Linked DNA regions of Posidoniimonas polymericola. The protein of the gene in region 1 interacts with the protein of each later gene in a pairwise test. Links are inferred from orthologs where the notes say so. Each region holds a gene or a part of one and is shown on either strand. Other genes may lie near its edges. The genes, in order: Pla123a_RS11460 and dnaB.

Evidence for each region.
Region 2: the proteins of Pla123a_RS11460 (region 1) and dnaB interact in binary tests that used the Escherichia coli proteins (3 or more experiments, as listed by UniProt). The link is inferred for Posidoniimonas polymericola from one-to-one orthologs.

The regions. Positions count from the first base shown.
Region 1 is NZ_SJPO01000005.1:104,239-107,496, forward strand. Bases 39-2,983 are described here. They hold Pla123a_RS11460 (ATP-dependent helicase), read right to left. Parts: upstream 2,545-2,983; coding sequence 532-2,544; downstream 39-531. Other genes in these bases: Pla123a_RS11455 (hypothetical protein), read right to left, coding at 39-281; Pla123a_RS11465 (hypothetical protein), read left to right, coding at 2,645-2,983. Also shown: more of Pla123a_RS11455, read right to left, coding at 1-38; more of Pla123a_RS11465, read left to right, coding at 2,984-3,258. UniProt on the Escherichia coli protein: Rep helicase is a single-stranded (ss)DNA-dependent ATPase involved in DNA replication; it can initiate unwinding at a nick in the DNA. It binds to ssDNA and acts in a progressive fashion along the DNA in the 3' to 5' direction.
Region 2 is NZ_SJPO01000008.1:301,425-304,662, reverse strand. Bases 16-2,940 are described here. They hold dnaB (replicative DNA helicase), read right to left. Parts: upstream 2,243-2,940; coding sequence 788-2,242; downstream 16-787. Other genes in these bases: rplI (50S ribosomal protein L9), read right to left, coding at 2,452-2,940; Pla123a_RS17230 (MMPL family transporter), read right to left, coding at 16-667. Outside these bases: more of Pla123a_RS17230, read right to left, coding at 1-15; more of rplI, read right to left, coding at 2,941-2,982; Pla123a_RS17215 (single-stranded DNA-binding protein), read right to left, coding at 3,133-3,238. UniProt on the Escherichia coli protein: The main replicative DNA helicase, it participates in initiation and elongation during chromosome replication. Travels ahead of the DNA replisome, separating dsDNA into templates for DNA synthesis.

The DNA.
Region 1 (3,258 bases):
AAGTTGATCTGGTGCAGGTGGGCGAGGAAGAACGGCAGGCTCGGATCGGCCATGAACGGCAGCGCGTACCACTCGGCCAGCACCGAAGCAACCAGGCCGGCGACCAATGCGATGACGCCGGTCGCCAGGTTACGGTCGCGGACTGCCAGCTGCACGCCCCACCCTGCCCCGGCGCCCATCAGCATGCCGGCGTGCAGTCCGGCGCGGGCGAGCAGGATGAACACGACCGCCCCGGCGACAGCGCCGCCGATCGCGCCGGCGGCTGCTTTGACGTAGTCCATTGAACCTCTCGGTGGATGAGCTCGAATTGGGGACTGGCTCTCGTCCGCCGTGCGGAACGTTGCCTGGGATCGATTCTGGGGCGGTCGAGTGCCTGTCCCCATTTTGAGCGGGCCATCCAAGGGAGACGCGATCGGATGGTCCGTCGAAAAACGGGGACAGGCACGCCGCATCAACGCGTGCTTCAGGCTACGGGAGCAACTGGCGGCGAGCCAGTCCCCGATTTTCGACTCGTGGGCTCAGATCTCACCGCTATCGTCTCCGTCCGTTAGTGTGCTGGTTCTTGGGGTGGCGGTGCGGCGCCCGCTCGGCCTGGCCGGTCATCTCGTACAGGAAGCGGCTCGGCAGGGTGTCGCGGGCCTTGCCCCACTTGCGACGGGTGAGGGCGAGCGACAGCGTGAGCCGATCCTGCGCGCGGGTCACGCCGACATACGCGAGTCGGCGTTCCTCGTCGATCGATTCGTTCTCGGCCTCGATCGAGCGGCGGTGCGGCAGGATGCCCTCCTCCATGCCGACCAGGTAGACGTGGGGGAACTCGAGCCCCTTGGCGGCGTGCAGGGTCAAGAGCGCGACCGAGTTCTGGTCGAGCTGCGACTCCTTGTCGTTGTTGTCGCCCGGCCCGCCGAGGGCGATCTCCTCGAGGAACCCGTCGAGCGGCCGCGCGGTGGGGTCGTCGTCGTCATCGTCCTTGGCGTCGTACGATGCGGCGGCGTTGACGATCTCGCCGAGCGCGGCGAGCCGGGCGTCGCGCTCGTTCGGGTCGGGGTAGATGCGGTCGAGCTCCTGGCGGTAGCGGGCCTCGTCGATGACGCGGTTCACGAGCCGCTCGACCGGGCCGTCGTCCTTGCGCCACGACTCCACCATCTGGACGAGCGCCGCGCAGCCCTTCTTGGCGGCCGGCGTCAGCCCTTCGACGTTGGCGAAGTCGGCCACGACCCGCCACAGCGGGACGCCGCGCGACACGGCCTGCTCCATCATCCGCTTGCGGGCGGTGTCGCCGATGCCGCGGGGCGGGGTGTTGAGCACCCGCAGCAGCGACGGCTCGTCGTCGGGGTTGGCGGCGAGCTTCATGTAGGCCATGACGTCGCGGATCTCGCGGCGGTCGTAGAAGCTCATGCCGCCGATCAGCACGTAGGGGACGTCCTGCGCGCGGAGCTCGGCCTCGAACGCGCGGGGCTGCTCGTTGGTGCGGAACAGGATCGCGACATCGCGGTACCGCAGCTTGGTCTGCTCGACCTTGCGGCGGATGTCGAACACCACCTCCTTGGCCTCGGTGAGCTCGTCCTTGTACTGCATGATGCGGGGGGGCTCGCCGCCCCCCTTGGCGGGCCGCAGCACCTTGTCGTGCCGGTGCGCGTTGTGGACGATCAGCGTGTTGGCGTAGTCGATGATCGGCTTGCGGCTGCGGTAGTTGGCCTCCAGCCGGACAGTCTTGGCCTCGGGCCAGTCTTTGTTGAACGTGAGGATGTGGGTCACCTCGGCGCCGCGCCACGAGTAGATCGACTGGTCGTCGTCGCCCACGACGCACAGGTTGCGGTGGCCCATCGCCAGGCCGCGGACAATCTCGTACTGGCTGTGGTTGGTGTCCTGGTACTCGTCTACCAGCACGTGGTCGAAGCGGCCGGCCTCCTCGCGGCGGAGGGTCGGGAACTTGCGGAACAGCTCCTCGGTCAAATACAGCAGGTCGTCGAAGTCGACCGAGCCGCTGTTCTTCAGGTGGTTCTGGTACCTGCGGTAGGCCGATGCGGCGAGGTGCTCGCGGTCGGTCTCGGCGATGCCGCCCGCCTGCGAGGGCGTCACCGAACGCATCTTCCACTGGCTGATGATCGCCAGCAGGTCGCCCGGCTTGAGGGCGTCGTTGGGGGCGCGGATCTCACGCAGGGCGGTGCGGGCGTGGCTCTCCTGGTCGCCGCGGTCGGCGATGGTGAACTTCTCCGGGTACCCCAGGTGCGTGGCGTGCCGCCGCAGGATCCGCACGCAGAGCGAGTGGAAGGTGCTGATCTCGGGCTTGGGGGTCCCCCGCTTGCGGCGTTTCCGCTTGCCTCCGTTCAGGAGCTCGGCGGCCCGCTCCTGCATCTCGCCGGCCGCCTTGCGGGTGAAGGTGACCGCCAGGATGCGGTCGGCGGCGACCCCGCTCTTGATAAGCTGGGCGATCCGGAAGGTCACGACGCGGGTTTTGCCCGTGCCGGCCCCTGCCAGCACCAGCAGGGGCCCGCGGAGCGTCATCACGGCGTCTTGCTGGGCGGGATTGAGGCCGGCGGGCATAGGGATTGGGGAAATCGGGGTTAGCCCGTAATATAGAGTGCTTCGGGCGGCAGCGAGGCCGCCCATGATAGATTGCCAACCGCAAACATTAAATCGCCCTATGGACTCCCAACACCGTCACGAACTCGCCGAGAACGAGCTGGCCCACTGGCTCGAGGACTTCATCGAGAACGTGAAGCCGTACGCCTCGCTGATCTTGATCGGCGTGATCGGCGCCATCGCGCTCTTCACCGCTTGGGGGTACTACCAGAAGTCCAACAAGGCGAGCCGCGCCGCCGACTGGAGCCTGTATACCATGACGGCCCTGGAGGGCGTGCCGCGGATGAGCACCCTCGAGACCGCCGCCCTCGAGCTTGACGACGCCGGAGCCCCGGCCAACTTTGCTAGCATCACCTGGGCCGAGGGCAAGCTGTACGAGGCCTCCGAGAGCGTCCTCACCGACCGCGACAACGCCCTCAAGGCGACCGACAATGCCCGCCAGAAGTTCGAACGGCTGCTGCAGGCCAAGGGCGTCAGCCAGGAGATCCGCGACCGGGCCCAATTCGGCCTGGCCCGTAGCTACGAGCTCGACAGCGACTACGACAAAGCGATCGAAGCCTACAAGGCGACCAAGGGCGTCTTTGCCGAGCTGGCCGCCGAGCGGGCCGAGGAGCTCGCCAAGGATTCCCTCAAGGAAGACCTGCAGTGGCTGGCCGCCGCCAAGGCGCCGCAGTT
Region 2 (3,238 bases), on another replicon or contig:
CGATGGTCGCCAGCGGCACCAGCACCAACAGCGGCGCCCGGTAGATCAGCACCAGGCAGGCCAGCACCAGCAGCAGCGTCGCTTGGTGGGTCGCCTGCAGGCTCTCGCGGGCGGCGGCGAGCGTCTCCGCGCCGATGGCGGCCGAGCCCGTAAGCGAGAACCGAAGCCCCACGGGGGCGTTCACCATGCGGGCGCCGATCTGGTCTTCGATGCTCTTGAGCACCCGGATATTGTCGACCGACATCAGCGGGTTGCTGAGGCGGAGGATCACCATCTCGGCCGCGCCACCGGGGGCGAGCAGCATGCGGCTCACCAGCGGGCGTTTGGCGTGCCAGACGCCAACGATCGGCAGCTCGCCCCCCTCCCCTTCCAGCAGCAGAGCGACGTCGAGCGCGAACTGGCGGTCGGCGACCGTGAGCGGGTCGCCGTCGCGGTCGAACAGCAGCACGACCTCGCTGTGGCTCGACTCCTCGGGGAACGCTTCCCGCAGGAGCTCGTCGGCCGCCACGCTGGCGGCGGTCCGCGGCAGGTGCTCGAGGTCGCCCTCGTGGGCGACGGTCTCCCAGTCGGGGGCAACCAGCCGCAGCGACACCGCCAGCGCCACCCACGCCAGCAGCACGATCACCCAGTGCTTATTGGCGAGTTGGCGCAGGATTCGGGCGGGCATGCGAACGCGGGCCGGGCGAGAGGGCGGAAAACCGACTGGCTAGTCCTGCAGCGTAGCCGTTGGAAGGCCGGCGGCCAAGGAGCGAGTCGTCGGTCCTGCCCGGCGGCCGGCCGCACCCCGCTAGAACGAATCGTCCCCGCCGTAGCTCGGCAGGTCGTCGTACCGCTGCGGAGCCGCGTTCACGAACCGGGTGTAGTCGTGCAGCCAGGTGAGCTTCACGTCGCCGACCGGGCCGTTACGCTGCTTGCGGATCAGCAGCTCCGCCTCGCCGCGGCAGCGTTCGCGGTCTTCCTCGTTGGTCTGGTAGTACTCCTCGCGGTGCACAAACATGACGACGTCGGCGTCCTGCTCGATGGCGCCGGACTCACGCAGGTTGCTGAGCTGCGGCTTGTTGTCACGAGAGTTCTCTACCTGCCGGTTGAGCTGGCCGAGGCACAGCACCGGCACGTCGAGCTCGCGCGCCAGGCCCTTCAGGCGGCGGGCGATCTTGGCGACCTGCTCCTGCCGCGGGTCGCTCGGCTGGTCCGGGTCGATCAACTGCAGGTAGTCGATGGCGATCAGTCCGAGGCCGTCGCGCCGCTTGATCCGCCGCGCCACGGCCGAGATCTCGGTCATCGTGCGGCTCGGCGAGTCGTCGATGAACAGCGGCGCCGAGCTGATCTCGCCGGCGACCTGGATCAGCTTGCTGCTCTCCTCACCCGTGATCTGACCGTTCCGCAGGCGGTGGCCACTCACCCGGGCGCGGGAGCAGAGCAGCCGGTCGGCCAGCTCGATCGCCGACATTTCGAGGCTGACAAACAGCACGGGCTGGCCGCAGTCGACCGCCACGTGCTCAACGATGTTCATCGCCAACGCTGTTTTGCCCATCGAAGGTCGGGCGGCGAGGATGATCAATTCCGAGCCGTGCATGCCGCCGGTCATCTCGTCGAAGTCGTCGAAGCCGGACTCGACGCCGCCCGCGTCGTGGCCTTCCTGCATGCGGTCGTTCATCCGCGCGAGCGACGCCTGCAGCACGTCGCGGATGGAGTTGACCTGACCCTGCCCCTTCTCCTCGAGGATGCTGAAGACCCGTTCCTCCGCGCGGCTCAGCACGCTGCGGGGGTCCATGCCGGCGTCGAAGGCGTCGGTCAGGATGTCGGCGCCCGCGTGGATCAGCGAGCGGAGGATCGACTTCTCCCGGACGATCTTGGCGTAGTACTCGGCGTGCGCGGCGGTCGGCACCGCCTCGCCGATCTCGGCCAGGTAGGCGCCGCCGCCGATCGATTCGTACTCGCCGGCGTCCTTCAGACGCTGCACCAGCAGCACGACGTCGATCGACACGCCCTCGGAGTGCATGTTCTGGATGTGGCGGTACAGCCGCGCGTTGGCGTCGCCACTGAAGTCCTCGGCCGACACCAAGAGGGCCACGTCGTCGAAGACCTCGGGGAGCAGCAGCAGGCTGCCCAGCACGGCGCGTTCCGCCTCGGGACTCTGCGGCGGGGTGCGGCCCAAGAAGTCCTGGGCGAGCCCGTTCGACTGCGAGTCGCGGGCGCCGCGTCCCTTGCCGTTGCGGCCGTTTTCTCTCCCTGACGCCATGGCTGTTGCTCCGTCAACCAGAAACTAGCTGCGCCGCCGCCCGCACGTGGGCCCCAACAACAGCGCGATGAGAGACAACCCGCCGCCCCCCCCGAAAGCTGGGTGGGGACGGGCATAGCGATTCGCCGCGCAGCCCCAGGGTGGAGCTGCGCGGCGATTCGAATAAGCGTTTTGCAGATGGGAGGCTGGCGTGGCCAGCAGTCGGCTGCCTACTCGGCGCCGACAGCCGGGACGACCCAGACCTTCAGCTCGCCCTCGACGTCGGCCGACAGGCGGAACTTGACGGTGTACAGGCCGAGCTCCTTGAGCACGCCCTCCAGGCGGACCTGGTCGGCGGCCAGGGTGACGCCGCTCTTCTTGAGCGCGGCGACGATCTCGGCGGCGCCGACGCTGCCGTAGAGGTGCCCCTCTTCGGTGGCCTGGGCCTCGATCGTGACGCTCTGCTTGCTGATCTCTGCGGCGCGGCTGCGGAGGTCGGCCTGACGCTGCAGGGCGAGCTGCTGCAGCTTGGCCTTGTGCTTCTCGACCATCCGCTGGTGGTGGTCCGAGGCGACCGTCGCGAGGCCCTGCGGCACCAGGTAGTTGAGTGCGTAGCCCGGCTTCACCTCAACCACCTCGCCCTGCGAACCAAGGTGCTCGACCGACTGGATCAGCAGAACCTGGTACCCGCCGTGCGGGCCCTTCGGCAGGCGCTTGTTGTTGCTGGACTTACGCTTGATCTTCTTCTGCTTGGTCGGCATGGAACGATTCGCTTGAAAAAGGGCCGCTGGACTGATGGAACCGGTCGGCCGGCAGGGCCGGCGGTTGATTTGTCACCGGGCCGCGGCCACGTGGGACCGCCTGCCGGCAGGAATCGAACTCTGAGTATTGAAACTCTGTGTGTGCTGCGATCAGAACGGGATGTCGTCTTCGGGCGGGATGTTGGCGCCCGCGGACGACGACGCCGGGGCGGGTTGGCTGTAGGCGTCGGATCCGCCACGCGGGCCCCCGCCGCCA